One region of the Paenibacillus sp. S33 genome, then DNA from elsewhere that is predicted to be linked to it. Evidence: predicted binding sites of a transcription regulator. Region 1 holds the regulator's gene; the other holds the start of a gene.
The links. Region 1 encodes LexA, which represses DNA repair genes until DNA is damaged. Its sites were predicted from a motif close to CGAACATATGTTCG; they were not measured.
Positions count from the first base shown of each region.

Region 2: ACWGXJ_RS25685 (YolD-like family protein) is a predicted target of LexA. The motif match lies at 6,916-6,929, and genes of this name have one in related genera.

Region 1 covers NZ_JBSIEZ010000001.1:3,001,095-3,009,227, forward strand. The annotation lists gene ACWGXJ_RS13700 (1,2-dihydroxy-3-keto-5-methylthiopentene dioxygenase) at 1-69, shown strand, start outside; gene ACWGXJ_RS13705 (IS3 family transposase) at 153-1,037, opposite strand; gene ACWGXJ_RS13710 (helix-turn-helix domain-containing protein) at 1,042-1,305, opposite strand; gene ACWGXJ_RS13715 (HAD family hydrolase) at 1,441-2,235, opposite strand; gene ACWGXJ_RS13720 (hypothetical protein) at 2,391-2,900, opposite strand; gene ACWGXJ_RS13725 (DUF896 domain-containing protein) at 3,021-3,227, opposite strand; gene ACWGXJ_RS13730 (LysM peptidoglycan-binding domain-containing protein) at 3,336-3,704, opposite strand; gene lexA (transcriptional repressor LexA) at 3,893-4,519, shown strand; gene ACWGXJ_RS13740 (hypothetical protein) at 4,794-5,096, shown strand; gene ACWGXJ_RS13745 (hypothetical protein) at 5,331-5,495, shown strand; gene ACWGXJ_RS13750 (hypothetical protein) at 5,537-5,677, shown strand; gene ACWGXJ_RS13755 (GNAT family N-acetyltransferase) at 5,908-6,447, shown strand; gene tet (Tet(L)/Tet(K)/Tet(45) family tetracycline efflux MFS transporter) at 6,666-8,042, opposite strand.
Region 2 covers NZ_JBSIEZ010000002.1:135,562-143,694, forward strand. The annotation lists gene ACWGXJ_RS25665 (hypothetical protein) at 3,004-3,132, opposite strand; rRNA gene rrf (5S ribosomal RNA) at 3,268-3,384, opposite strand; gene ACWGXJ_RS25675 (NUDIX domain-containing protein) at 3,845-5,308, opposite strand; gene ACWGXJ_RS25680 (thermonuclease family protein) at 5,335-6,426, opposite strand; gene ACWGXJ_RS25685 (YolD-like family protein) at 6,520-6,876, opposite strand; gene ACWGXJ_RS25690 (hypothetical protein) at 7,038-7,928, shown strand.

The DNA.
Region 1 (8,133 bases):
CGATTGTTCATCGAAGAAAATGGCTGGATTGCCGAACCGTATGAAGACCCAACCTTCATTAAAGCATAATTACGAGTTTATCCTTGTGTGAATAAAAAAACTCCCTCTGCTCTGTGGTCAAGACCCCATTTTATAGACACTGAAAAAAGCCCCTAGGCTATAAGCTGCTTCCGATACTCTTTCGGAGGCAGCTTATTTAACTTTCGTTGTGGTCGACACTGGTTGTAAAATTGGATATATTCTTTTATTCTCCTTTGTGCCTCGTCCATATTTCGGATATCATAGGGGTAGAGCCCTTCCGTTTTGAGATGCGAGAAGAAGCTCTCCATCGAGGCATTATCATAACAATTGCCTCGGCGAGACATGCTGATTCGGGCGCCAACCTTTGGCAGCATGTCATGGTACGCATGGGACGTGTACTGGAATCCCTGATCGCTGTGAACGATGAGGCCAGTCACGTCTTTTTGCTGTTTCCAGGCTTGTCGAAACGTCTGTAAGACCAGTTCGTTATCATTTCTATGGCTCATCTGGTACGCGATAATTTCGTTATTGAACAAGTCTTTAATCGCAGACAGATATAGCCAGCAATCACCCACACGATATTGCGTAATATCTGTGACCCATTTTTGATTTGGTTTGTCCGCCTTGAAATCCTGTTTTAGCAGATTTTTCGCCACACGACCTTCCGTAGAAGAAGCATAATTGCAGCGATGCTTCCGACGAATTTGTGAGCGGATCCCCAAGACCTGCATGAGCCGGAGTACCTTTTTATGGTTCATCCAGACTCCATGATCGTGCTGCAAAAATAGTTGAATTTGGCGATAGCCGTAGACTCCGTTATACTGCTCATACACTTTCTTCACAAGTGCTTTCGCGTCCCGATCTCGATCTGTTTCTCTCCGTTTTAAGAAGGCGTAATATCCACTTCTGGAGACTTTGAAAAGCGTACACAGTTTGCTAATAGGATAGTCTTTCGCAGCTTTCTCAATGGTTATATATTTGTGTGCTTCATCTCCTGTATCCAGATTTCCAAACACTTTTTTAGCATGTCATTTCCCGTCTCAGCTTCTGTACATACCTATCCTGGTCGATATACTCCTTACGCCGTCCTCGTTGGTCCATAAGTCCGAATTCACCGAGTTCCTTGTACTTCCGCATCCATTCTTTCAACCGATGTCGATCTGCAATCCCGAACTTCTCCATGAGTTTACGATATGTCCAACCTTCTTCGATATGAAGCCGTATGGCCTCTACTTTGGTTTCAAACGTATATTCTTTAAACTTCTGTCCTTTTTTCGCTGGCATAAAAAATGCACCCCCTAGAAATACATCGGATAAACCAGGGGTTTATTCCAATGTCTATTCTAAGGGGTGCACTTCACTGTAACAATCGAGCGAAGGGAGTTTTTTTAATACTCGTTTCTAAAGACTATGGATTTCTTACTTTAACGATTGAATAATTCCGTCCAATTCAGACAGATGCTTGATTTCGAACTTCGGCTTGATCTCTGTGGTATTGGTTTTAGCGTTCCGGTTCACCCACACCGAGTGTACACCTGCTGCCAATGCTCCTTGAATATCAGTCGTCAGCTTATCTCCTACCATTAAAGCATGTTCAGGCTCAATACCAAGAAGCCCCAAAGCATGCTGAAATATAGACGGATCAGGCTTGCCTCGACCAAAAGAACCTGAAATGACAACATGATCAAAAAAAGGAGCTAATTGAGGAACTCCATCCAGTTTCTCCTGTTGTAGATCAGGGGAGCCATTTGTCAGCAATAACAGTTTGTAATGTCCCTTCAATTGTTCTAGAATCTCGAACGTTTCTTCATATACATGTGGACGCGCGCGTCTTTCCGAAGCAAATTGGGTAGCCAGCTTTTCCGCCAACTTCTCATTATCTATCCCTAGTTGCTGGAGTCCTCTGCGCCATGATTCCTTTCGATAAACAGGGGCCAACTGTTCCAATTGGCGGAATTCAGGTTGCTCACCTGCTGTAAAATTCGCCCACAATCCTTCAAACGGGTTAATGCCGATCATTTGAGTAAAACTAAAGGTTTCATAGGATTCATACAAAGCGCGTGCTTCCTTACGTACCGCTTCCTCCAGAGTTTTCGGATCAACGCCTGCTTCACGGGAGCCTGTTTGGCATGCTGCATCAAATGCCTCTTCTACACTACGTTCATCCCATAAAAGGGTATCATCAAGATCAAACATTACCGCCTGAATCGTCATCTGAATTATCCACTCTCTTTCCACAGTATATGTACACCTATTTGCTCGGTTAAGTATTTGAATCGTTATGTGTGCCCATATTAAGCAAGCGGCCGCAGCATGTTATATGAAATAACATCATACGGCCTTTGTTAAAGAGCTACAGGCTAAATCAGTTATTTCTTGTCCACCTGTATCTGATTGGATAGCGCAAACTTCTCAAGTCGCTCTGCAATGGCATCCGTGTCATAGCGACCTAATGATTTTGTGAAAATGAAATTACCGCCCTTACCTTTTCTTTCAACGGTTACGTAACCCTTTTCAATCTTGATGGCTTTCATGTCCCCTGCCGTCATTGGACGTTCTCTACCACCTTTCAGCATATAGATAGTATCCTTTCCCACTTTCAAATAAGGACGACGGATGAAAAAGATAACAGCCAGCATCAAGTATAGGCCGAATACAAGCCAATCCATCCCTCGCATACCAGTTTTAGTCAAAAAGTAACTCATAAGCATGTACAATACAGAAAGACCAGCCAGCATAATTGGCACAGTAATGTTACGACCACGGAAAATATCCATTGCAGAACCTGCGCCGTTAATGGTTTGAATGCCTTGCTTTTTGCGCGATTTATTTAAATGCGCTGTGTTTTTGCGTACTTTTCTTTCAAATGATCGGGCCATCTCTCAATTCCTTCCCAGATATATTACAATAAAACAATTGCCTCAAAGCTGATCTATATAGATACCGAGAACGGTACCTAAAACAAAAGGCAAATTGCAGGCTTGGGCGCTTTAACAACATTAATGCTTCAGCCCGTCATTTCCCTTCGATGTATCATCGTCCACAAATTCAATCGTTTCAAGCTGCTGCCGAAAATTACGGCGAATGTTACCTAAATAAATTTCCCGAAGATTGGCGCGCTCTGTGGCTTCCTCTTCCGTCAAACCCTCGGATTTTGCTTTGCGCGCTAATTCATTGATGCGCTGTACCAAGCTGTCTATATCCAAATTGTGTCCCCTCCATAAAAGCAAAGATATAATACACTTTGACATGTAGAAAAGAGCTTGTCAAGGCTCCCGCATTACGCTCCCTGACAAGCTCTAATAGTCTATAGGTCAGAAGTTAGGAAGCTTGAGTACCTGACCTGCCTGTACTCCCCGATCCTCTAAACCGTTAATCCGAACAATTCCTTCTATATATACCCGTGTATCCATTCGTTCCGGTTTATGATTTGCGGCAATCTCCCACAACGTATCTCCAGGTTGTACGGTCAGTTTAGTCACTTCTCCCTTGGAAGCTGAGGGTGCCGCGAAAACCGTAAGTACACCTGCCCCTGCAATCCAAGCAACAATCACTAAAATAAGAAGCTTAAGTAAAAGACTATTAGTAATAATTTGCATAAAATGCGCTCTACCCTCTTTTCGGGTCTCCTGCAAATTTTCTGAATTCATCGGAAAAATACTTTGATAAGTGCTATATTTCATCATTGGCTGCGACCTCCAAACGTTTGTTCTTATGTTTTCACAATATAACACGAACATTTGTTTTGTTCAATAGAAAAGAGAACAAAGGTTCGCGATTATTTTTAGGGATTATTTAGAACTTATGTTTGTACGAACGGAGGTTCTATGCTATAATTTTCCCAAACGTTACTAAATGGGGTTGATACGGTATGTCTAAGATTTCGAGCCGCCAGCAGGCCATTCTTGAATTTATCCGCAATGAAGTGCGTCTAAAGGGATACCCCCCTTCTGTACGCGAAATAGGCGAGGCTGTCGGATTGGCCTCCAGTTCTACGGTTCACGGTCATTTGGATCGTTTAGAGAAAAAAGGACTCATTCGACGCGATCCTACAAAACCACGGGCTATTGAGTTACTCGGTCAAGACGAATCGGATAACAGCAACTTGATTAATTACTCCATTAGTCGTGTCCCCGTCGTCGGCAAAGTAACTGCTGGCCTTCCTATTACGGCGACAGAAAATATTGAAGATTACTTTCCTCTTCCCCAACACTTTGTTGGTGAGGATAAAATATTCATGTTATCTGTTGTAGGCGAAAGCATGATTGAGGCTGGGATTGCTAACGGAGACTATGTAATCGTACGTCAGCAGCAGACCGCTGATAATGGCGATATTGTTGTAGCTATGACAGATGAAGACGAAGCTACAGTTAAAACCTTCTACAAAGAAAAAGATCATATCCGGCTTCAACCTGAAAACCCAGCCTTTGAACCGCTTCGCCTGACACACGTCAGCATTTTGGGCAAGGTTGTAGGACTCTTCCGGGACTTCCACTGATTTCTCGTTCTTTCTTCCCCGTTATTCTAACCACTAATACAAAACCGGCTGCCTAGGGCAAGCCGGTTTTGTATTGTTATTATGTATCTCACAACTATTTTTTCATTTCAGCAATCTATTCCTATTGTTTCTACTATAAAATCAGCCTCCTCATCTCAAATAATCACCCACTGATCTTGAGCAGCTATACTGTTATGGGCAAAACTAATAGATCTTTCTTTGTTTTAGATAAATATGGTATATTAATTACTCATAGCTCTGTAGGAGGAATTAAATGAAAAAAATTATAATTTCAGCGTTCGTTGTGATATTTATCGCCATAAGCTGTGTAGTACCAACAATGGATCATTTGTATGCAGAAGAGAAATCACACATAACAACCTACGATCGTATTCAGTACATACAAATACTTATCCATTTCAGGTACTTAGAAAAGCAACTCGAAGCTGTAATTTCCGAAAGAAACAATTACCCAGAAGACAGCCAAGAATATAAACAGCTCTCTGAACAACTGAATCATATTCTTGCTCAAGAGGCGTACTACGAGAAAAAACTTAACACTCTTAATAGTAAATAATTTTCATACTAAACTGCATATTATTTATCTACACTATTAGACTCATGCCGACCTGCCTGTAACATTCTCCTGCAATGTAAAGTTGAAATGGCGAAGACAGGTTCGCATGAGTTTTTTTGTTAACCATTAGTAATATAGGTACCAGCTTCTTTTTGCTTTTAATAGATTTATGCTGATACATTACTATCACAATTGACATAGTATATAGCAGACCTAAGCAAAGGAGATATGCAGATGATCAGAAATAGAGTTAAAACGTATAAGCATCGCATCGGGAAAAACAGATATCTGGTCGTTAAAGTCTTTCAAGCCGCAGCTGCTAAAACAGGAAGCGGAAATGCACTAGCAACCAATGCCTTGAATATCAAAATTTCCAAGCGTAAGCATAAACACCACTAAGATTCATCCGTACCTTCATTTCCTTGAAGGGAGGTGATCATATGAGCAGAAGACATTGCAGACGTGATTTGAGAAGAAGAAGATCAAACATCCGTTCGAATCAAAGAGCCGTTGCGCGTGCAAGAGGTAACGCACTGGCTGTTAATCTGTTTAGCGTGAATGATAGACAACGCAGACGTTAATAATCGTTTTCAAGCAAAAGCAGGAAGGATTCTTCCTGCTTTTTTTGTGTTAAACGGTACACCTAACTACTGCTATGAATCGTTGAAGCAAGGGGACGAGATCGTAGAATATCACACATAGTTGAACAGTCGCTACAATTTTGCTCTTTTTATAAATCTAACAGACAGGAAAAGGTGGTTCTCTTTTAGAATAGTGTGCATAGAGAAATTAAACCAGGAGGAGACAAGCCATGATAATTAAAATGTCACTTTCGAATATGGGAGATTTTAAGAAGTCAAATGAGAATAACGGCTTTATTGTGTCAGGAAGGATTATACCTAAATACGAGAACGATAATTGGACATATATAGAAGAAAGTTTCCCCGAACCATATTTTAAACAGTATGAGGATGATGACGTTGACATCAGTTATATTGATGAACAAGGAAAATCTATTTTTTTATATTATGATGAGAACGACTGTGTTGGGCAAATTAAACTTTGTACTAATTGGAATCGCTATGCTCTAATTGAGGATATTGCCGTCGCTAAAGACTGGAGACACAAGGGAATCGGAGTAGCCTTATTGAGTAAAGCAACCGAGTGGGCTAAGCAGAATAACCTTGTTGGTCTTATGCTTGAAACACAGGATGTGAATGTTTTAGCTTGTCGATTCTATGCTAAAAATAACTTTGTAATCGGCGGAGTTGATACTATGCTATATTCTAACTTTTCCACAGCCCATGAAAAAGCGATTTTTTGGTATTATAAGTTTAAGCATTCAAATTAGCCTATCCTTCTGTAACAAGGCTGAATTTGAAATAATACCATCTTGTACGCACACTTTGCGTTGCTACATTTCCCACCTCTCGTAAAATCAAACTGATCAGCAAACAAAGCTCTGCCAACCAATTAAGATTAGCAGAGCTTTTGATTTATTTAGAGTATCCACTTACTTCAAACGTGAGGATGCGATCATTTTCAGCATGTAATCCTTTTCTGCTCTTATCAGGAATCTGAAACTGAACGTCTATATACAATAACAGTTAAAATCCCGCTAATTATAATGACCACTGTAAAAATCAATAACATATTGCTATATAAATAAGCAGATGGAAAATTAATGATTGGTATAAATTTTTGATGAATAAAACGTATTGATAATAAGCCTCCTACAACTGAAATCCCTGTTCCTTCTGATAAAAAGCTTATAAAATTAAGCAAGCTCATTCCTGCGCCAGCTTCTTCTTGTCTTAAACTACTTGAAACAATAGTGGATATTACTGTTTTAATAAAAGAAAGACCACCGAAAACAAAGACTATAATAATAGACATCAGCCAAGGTGTCATTTCAATAAAGAAAGCAGCTATCAAAAAGCTGACGGCAAGAAATGCAACGCCGACTGCTAGCACATGTAAGGAACCTTTCTTATCAACAAGTGCTCCTCCAAGGAAACCAAAGAAAATAACACTCATCGTTCCAGGAAAAATAATTCCACTGCCAATCATTGCGGTACTTAAGTGATGAACGTCTTTCATCATATAAGGGACCATAGAAACAAATCCAGCTACGGTACCAAACATAAGTCCGCCACAAAGGATTCCTATCATAAATGCAGTATTTTTCCCCAATGAAGGATCAACAAAAGGATTGGTTACTTGTCTGATATGCTTTAAAAAGATCAAGAAAAAAAGAATACTTATCACCAGAAAAGAAATTCTGTAAGACGTTGTATACAACATAAACATTACAATGCCTAGAGATATAAGCACGATTCCTGCAATGTCAAGTGAACCCTTTGATATGACTTCCTTTTTCAATAATTTTATCAGAAAGGGAACAGTGACAAACGTTAGAACAGGAAGAAGCAGTAAATGAGACCAATGAATATAATGAGCAATCATCCCACCAATAGCCGGTCCTATCCCTTCACCCATTGCTACGATAGACCCGATGAGGCCATATGCCTTGCCCCTGTTTTCTTTTGGGATATAGCGAGCAACTACGACCATCACAAGTGAAGGAAATGCAGCTGCACCAATCCCTTGTATAAATCGCCCCAAGATAAGTGTTGGATAAAAAGTATGTCCCATAAATCCAATTAATGATCCTATGCAATTCACTATGATTCCAAACAGAAGCAACCTTTTAATACCTAGCTGATCAGATAGCTTTCCGTATACAGCGGTTCCTATAGAAAAACTTAGCATAAAGGCAGTATTTACCCAATTTGTAACGGCTGGTGTTTTATTGAATTCATCAGCAATATCAGGTAAAGAGATATTAAGAACCATTTCATTTAACACACTAAAAAACGAAAGAACACAAAGCCACATTAAAATTTGGTTATGGCGTAAAACAGACTGTGAATAAGGGGTTTTCACTTTTGACCCTCCAGAAATGAGGGTTAACGTAGTTTATAGGGTCAATGATACGCTCCCTCTTTAAATTGTCCCCAATTATATTTATCACACT
Region 2 (8,133 bases), on a different contig from region 1:
AGTCAAATCGTCCGTGTGATAGGCTTATTACATCCTCTCTAATATCTTGTAATATCCATAATTAGGTTAATTAAAGGTATCACGGAAGTTGGAAACTATTAATTTTTGTCATTTCTTAAGTTGCTACTTCTTCCTTATTATCCTCATCATTATCAATGTAAAAAAAACATACCATCTTGTGTAAATGTATTCAATATAATGTCAAATAAAAAAATAAATTCATTTATGCAACACTTATTAAAAAAGCGTCTAGTACCTCACGATCAGAACATGAACCCAACCTGCTAATTTAAAATGCTTAACTGTTTTCATCACAATAGCCTTGAATTAAAAATCCTTCTTGACTTATTTACACAGCAAAAAGAGAATATATATTATTTTTTTTGGTTTTTTTGACATAAAATGACTCCGGTTAATCAATCTCGACCGAGTTCCTTAAGATCTTACCTCCCTCCAACCTGTTTATACAGGGTCTGGAAGGATAATAACCATTGACACCCGTTAGAACTGTCCTGGATCGTTTGAAGATGTTTGGGTTGGGTTTAATGTATTCAGAACCGATACTGTCGTCAGGATCATCGGCCTTTCGGACGTTGAAATTGTAAAACTCAACATGCATCCTTGGTCAACTGGCAAAGTGACTCCAGAAGTCCTCACGGGAGCCGCTACTCCCGCTGAGTGCCCCCTCTCCTGGCTCTTCTGGGGGTACAAGAGATGACAGCCAAAGCAGATAATTGATAACCCAAAGCCTGTCTCTAACGATAAGGTGACTTACACTTCCTCCGTGACGGACGGCAGCGGCCAACCAATCTCGTACATCAAAAGGTTTTATGGTGGATATCGATTAGTCGTTGATAAAGACGGCATACACAAGCAATTTAAAACTTCATTTATGCTTTAATAAATTTGGTTTTAAAAAATGAAAGGGATAAACGATCGGTTTAAGGAATGGTATAAGCGGTCATTGGGAGATCAAAAGAAAGACACAAGATGTTCCCAATTAGCAGTGTAACAGGGGTGAAAGAAGGAGATGTCGTTTATTTCAAAGACGGATTATGGCTTAAAGACGAGAATGAAACAATAGAACGATCTAAACGGACAAACAGACTCACAGACTCATGTACTCGTAAATCTAATAACTCAAGCATCTTGGCCGTCATATAGACGTACATTTAGGCATTTATTTATGAATCTGATCTGCATAAAAACAAATTATTAGGTTATGTAAAAAACATAGCTCATTTATTTCAACTTCTTTTTAGCGAAACAAGATATTCTTGGTTGGATAAATCAAGCATCTCAGCGTACTCTGTTTGTTTTAAAGAAGACTGTGCCCAATGAGCTCTTAGGTTCTCTATTAAATAATATGTTGAGAGACTCGCTTATTTATAAATATTTAATGCAAAAAACACGACATTTGTATGCCGTGTTTTTTGTTATGCATTATGCTGATGGTAACTCATAAAAATATAGCAAAAAAGTTCTACTTTCTAATCAGTGCTTAACAATTATCATTTAACTAGTATTCAAATAATTACGCCTCTTTTGAAACTCTATTTAATACTGATCAACATAAGCGTCTAAGCTACCCAAACCACTTTCATGTAATTTCATAATATCATAATATTCTTCTTTTGTGATCTCCGCATGATCATACGTAATGGGAAACCATGGGCAATGATTCGCCAGTTCATCTATTAACATATCCCTTCCATTTGATGCGTAAATATAAGCGTACTCGTCTGAACAATTGATATCCATATAGTTTTTTTCGGGCTCTTCCCCTCCCCCAATGGGGTATACCTTTGTCTGCCTCCGTTAATATAGATGTAGGTTGCAGCGTATTCTTCCATATCCTCTGAGAGTATAAATGCGTCTTTTTCAGAGCAATAACCCTCAGGAGAATCGAAGAAATCAGATACTGCGGTTACAGCTCTTAAAGCTTGCTGTTTGGTGAAGTATGGCTTTTCCCATCCGTCCTCCCTATGCTTGCCTAGCGTAAATCCTTGAAACGTTTTGTTTCCCATTTTATAAATTGAAAAATAGGTTGATTTTGCGTTTTTGGGTTGGGTTGTACATCTTTGATATTTTTCAAGCTTACCTTTGAAATTAATTTTTTATTCATCCAATGACATTTCAATAGATCAAAACCTGCAAAAATGTCATTGAATTAGTTTGTATCATCCCCATCTATGGCGTTAGAAATGTTCTCCATAGACTCTAGCAGGTTAGATAACAGAATCGAGTATTGTTCCATTAAAAATTTCCTCCTAAAACGTATTCAATGTCTTCCAATATGCTACTAAGAGCATACTCAACATCCTCATTGATTTCAGCTACTTCGGATCTGTGTAATAATAGATTGCCGAATGGATTCATCTTCCTCATATAGGGACTTGTCTCCACAATTGGTTAGCAATTACTTAGTTCTTCTACTCCCGTGGACCCTATGAGATTTCCCAGGATAAGTCACCATTTCTATTGAACCCTATAAATTGTACAGGCTTTAAAGTGCCTCACTCTGCTTATGTGAACGAAAAAAAGGAGACTCTATGAGTGTTCAATAGGAATACAAATAAAAGTCTCCAAAAGATTCAATTCATAATGCCACAGCTAAGTAGGGCCTTCTCTTTATCGCAACGTTATATTGAGCGAAGAAGATAATCAAATTTCCTTATAATAAAAAGATTTATACAATATAAATAAACTCTAATTCAATAGTTGGACTGTCATTTTACCATACTAATGATGCATCAACCTTTTCAATTACTTGATCTTAAGTTTCACATTAAAGTTCGGAATATGCCTGTATCTTAAAAAATCTGTAAAAAATAATTTACTTGTTTGGTTATAAAATGTCCCTTATGTGGTATAATAAATACATAAATAGAGTATATTAAAAAAAGCCACGATGGTGAGACATCGTGACTAAACAAAGGCCAGTGGGCGACCACGGCGAATCCCAATTAGTTAATTGAAAAACCACCGGATACAGGGCCCAACCTATCGCCGGTGGTTTTTCTTAGCTTTACGTGACTTCTTCTGTCCGCGTAACAACGTCTTTAGGCCAGCAAATATACCGACCAGCTTCAACATAACGTCCAGAATCTTCACGATCAAGTCAAGTGACACAGCGTCACCCCCTCTCAGGGCAGCTTCGCCATGTCATTCCCACCGGTTACTTTGTTTCCTCAATTATATCATGATCCCCTCTAGTATCTACTATTAATTTCTAATGATGTCTTTAAGGTTGTGCTCTTTTTTCATGCTTGGCGGCGTCCTACTCTCCCAGAACCCTACGGTCTAAGTACCATTGGCACTGGAGGGCTTAACGATCGTGTTCGAGTTGGGTACTTATGGAACCCCTCCGCTATCACCACCAAACATGAATCTGCTTTGCAAATTCTATCTTCAAGGAATTCCCCCCTGAAAACTGGATCCGAAACTTCATTACGCCTTATCTTAGAAAAAAACCGACCGATTCGTATTGGTCAGCTCCATGCATTACTGCATTCCACTCCCAACCTATCTACCTCGTCGTCTTCAAGATGGCTTACGTATTGGGAAATCTCATCTAGAGGGGGGCTTTACGCTTAGATGCTCTCAGTGCTTATCCCTTCCGTACATAGCTACCCAGCGGTGTTCCTGGCAGAGGGACCTACTTCAGCCCCAGGATACGATGAGCCGACATCTAGGCGCCAAACCTCCCCATCGATGTGGACTCTTGGGGATAAACCTGTTATCCCCAGGGTAGCTTTTTAAGAAAATAATCATACTCATTTTGAATATATGTTGATAATTTTTTTATATTTATGGATTTTTTTAATGAATGAAATCCGTTTCTTTAGAATAATAAATGTATCTTTTGCAATGAGTTTATAAAGGGAACATCAGCTGGAGAAAATTCATACAAACTCAAATCGGAAAAATTGATCCATTTAACCTCACTATGTTCCTTTACCTTAATTTCGCCGCTATTCCACTTGGCCCAGTACGCCATTAGTCTAATCACACCATCAGAGTATTTATAGATGCTATCATCATAATGATGAAGAACATCAATATGCATTCCTAATTCCTCATAAATTTCTCTTTTTAAACACTCTTCTAAGCTTTCTCCAGCTTCAAGCTTTCCACCAGGGAACTCCCATTTCCCCTCAAGCTTCATACCTTTTCCTCGCTTAGCGATGAGTATCTTTCCTCTATCTACTATAAGAGCAGCAGTAACAATTTTTGCTTGTACACCAAAGTGTTCTTCTCTGTGACAGTTGGGGCAAACAGCAACTGCATTCTCGACTGTATCGTCTCCTCCGTCTGCCAACGGGATTTTATGATGTACTTCTAAATATGGAGATAAATCACTCGCTCTAAGAAATGGCGCAGGTTGGTAGCATATTTCACAAATACCATTAGCCCGCTTTAAAACTTCAACAATTACATCCGGATTTCTTTTATATGCTGTTGTGATAACAGGTACACTTTCGGGTTTTTTAGGAGCATTATTTAACCTAGCTTTACGATCCTGATCAGTGGATCTTTTGGCTTTCTTAACTTGCTTATCAACTTCTTGTAAATATTCTTTTGTAGTTACAGATCTCTGTATATTCAAGGAATTTAACTTATTCAGGATAAACCATCTTGAACCATCTTCAGAGTTGTAATGATGCGATTCAAACTCATATAAACCATTCAAATTAAGAACAGTTCCATCTTTGGTAAACAAATATATCGGTGTCTTGTTTTGAGCGGAGTTAATTATTGAAGCATTATATTTGTAATTTGGATCGAAATTGCCTCTTAAGCTGTAGAAATAATATTTTATCTTTTCATTCTCTACAATCCATTCATTCGGATACTTTCCATCTGAGAAAGTTGATTTTATGAAGATAGCCTGTAATCTATCATTATTACCAATAAGATAAATACCTGACTGTGGATCATAAGTACGAGCAAGTATGGATATATCCCATGAAGTATAGTCAGCCCCGATCACGAAATCGTTAAGAACGGTAACATCATCTAATTCATCCTTAAACTCTTCACAAAAACGAGGATATAAATCTTCGTACGTTTCTAAGCCAAGGTTTTTAAACCGTTCGTATAGCGCTGTCCCTGGTGAATTTGAAGGTTGTACAATTTCAAAACGTTGAAGATATCTTTTAAGATCGCCCACTCGTTTCATATTTCGAACGACAGTTCTAGAACGTATAACTTTGTTTTTAAACTCTTTTTCAAGTTCAGGATGATCTAGAGCAGGCGCCTCCACTTCGCGGATAACAAAGTTTATAGCTTGTTGTATTCTTGACATATAACACTCTCCATTAACTAAAATTCTTATCTTTCACATCCCACTCCGTCACCATCACGATCCAGCTTTCTACTGTAACCTGGTTCACCTTCATAAATTGGATCGGCACCAGCAGCACGAACCGCAGAGCAGTTTTTATAGTATACATTCCTTGATGATTCTCTTGGTTCAGAATAAGTTTGGACGACTTCCTTTTTAGGAGTAACTACTTTAGGCTTAGATTCTTTTACACTTGAATCATTACTTTTAGATTCAGTCTTTGCAGTTGCCTTTTGAACTGCCTTTTGAACTGCCTTTTGAACTACCTTCTGATTGAATCCATCTTCTTGCGCATAGTTTTCAATACTCCAGATACCTGTCCCATTTTTTTGAGCGGTGGTTTGAATGTTCTTGAATTGATCAACATATTTAACGTTTGGAGGGTTTATGTAGGCTACCCGAGCGTATCCTTTCTCGATCAACATTTCATTCAGCATCTTATCTCCTACCCACACATAGCCAAGTAGACGACCATACTTATCTCGTTCTGAAACATCAAGCTCTAGGGAAAGGTTACCTTGCTTTAATTGCTTCAATGTAAAAGCAAAGGCTTCTTTTGCGAACGGTTGAACTGGTGTACCCTGTTTAACGCTTTCTGGTGTATCTACTAAGAGTAATCGAATTTTCTCCTCTTTCCCTTGAACTGATGCTTTAAAAGTATCTCCATCCGTTCCCGCTATTAAAGTTATAGGAATACGTTTTGGTTGTTCAGAATCCGCCTTTTCGTTAGATGCTGAGGTAGAAACAATGTTTGAAGTTTGCTCAGATTTAGTTGTAGTAGGTACCGCAGAAGTTTGTTCTACTTTAGCTGGAACAGCTGGTGCTTTATTCGCTAAATCCTGCTGCTTAACATTCGTTAGATTCCCGATGAACGCTAAAAAGAAAATCCCGGCAAGTGAAAATAAAACTATTGCTAGTTTACTCTTCCGATTTTCTCTCTTAGCATTCTGATATTTTTTATACCCCCAATAACCAAGTCCCCCTGCGATAATCAGTAATCCTAAATATTTAATAATCGCAACAACTACAATTAATGCAAAGATAATTCCTATGATCTTTCCCTTTCCATTACTTCTCATGATATCCCCCTAGGTATTTAGTTCTAGGATAAATATACCATGAACATTTTCCAATATATATAATTTTATTACAAAAATCGCACGAATATTTTGTTATTCTCTAGATTTATCTGCTAGTTTACTTGCTGAAATGATATCCTCCAACTTGATCCAACTAAAATCATCCTCGCCACGAAACAGTTTTACTTCCCTGCGAGCAGTATTTATAGACGTGATTACACCTGTGAGTTCTTCGTCATCGAACGGACTAAAAACCACTATCGATATAGGCTGACGTGTGTTGTAAGAGACTATGAGCACCTGCTCAATTAGCTGCACTTCTTGATCATCAAGTTCAGGCTTACCACGCCGTTGGCGATCTTTCATAAGCTTTAGGTATGCTTCCTTATGTTCAGGAATGATTATCCGACTGCTTTCCCATAATCCATTGCCCTCAAGTTTCTTTCCCATGTATGTAGCCTCCTGATGTAATATGTTCAAATTATATCCCGAACGTATGTTCCTTACAAGAGCTTTTGTTTTCTACTTCTAAGACTTTTGTGCTAGAAAATTATTCCTAGGTCATATATACTAATTTTACTATAATATTACCAATAGATAGGGGTTATGTAATGACTGCAATTGCTGTGATTGCTTTGCTGGCTTTTTTTGTGTTTTTTGTTTTGTGGGCTATAGCTTTAATAAAAAAGAACGGCAAGACTAAGAAAATGTTTCTCTTTGGTTTACTTGCTTTCCTAGTATTTATTATTGGAATATCAGTCGCTGACACTCAGAAACCAACCGAAACTAATTCCAAACCGGTAGCTACCACGCCTGTTAAAGAGAACGAAGTTACTACTGAACCAGTTCAAAAGGAACAGACTGATGCTAAAAAAACATTGATTGACACATCGCTTCCTTTTGATAAGTTTTCATCTGCTCTCTTTGCATTGCCAGTATCCAAGCAAGGGGAAGCATTCGACAGTGTAAGAAATCAAGTTGTTTCATGGTCAGGTGTTGTTATTGAAGCTGGATCAAGCAGCCTTTATGTCTATGGTAAACCAGCAGATTACAACGGTGAATCATGGTCAGATATTAGCGCTGAAAAGAAAAAACTCGGGGATGTTATTGTTGTAAAAGTTTCAGATCGTTCAGAATTGAATGGTCTTAATCCGGGGGATATAGTTACCTTTAAGGGTGAACTTGGTTCCCGTGGTGCTAAGGGAGAAGCCAATTGGAAACTATACAACGGAAAAATAGAGGGTCGGACAGTAGCAGAATCGCCAAACCTCGGAACCATTACCAAAGCTAAATATAACAAGATTAAAAATGGAATGACTTATGAGGAAGTTGCGAAAATTATCGGTGGTCCCGGTGAGGCTCTTTCAGAGGTTGGTGAAAAAGGAGACGAATTTTATACTGTAATGTATTCGTATAAAGGTGAAGTCGGACCTGGTGCAAATGCCGTTTTCACATTCCAAGGCAACAAACTACAAGCAAAAGCACAATTTGGTCTCGAATAAAAACAGCCCCGGAGCAATCCGGGGTTTTAATATTTCTATAGCTATTATGACTATTGTCAACAGAGGTAATTCCATTGCCTGAATAAAATGAATATGATAACATAAGAATAGAAAAAGGGAACGGCAGCCACCGTCCCCTGCACGACTTACCGCTATAAGAGCGGTCAGCAATTGAGGTTTGATCCAGAAATAGACCGTATCCTCG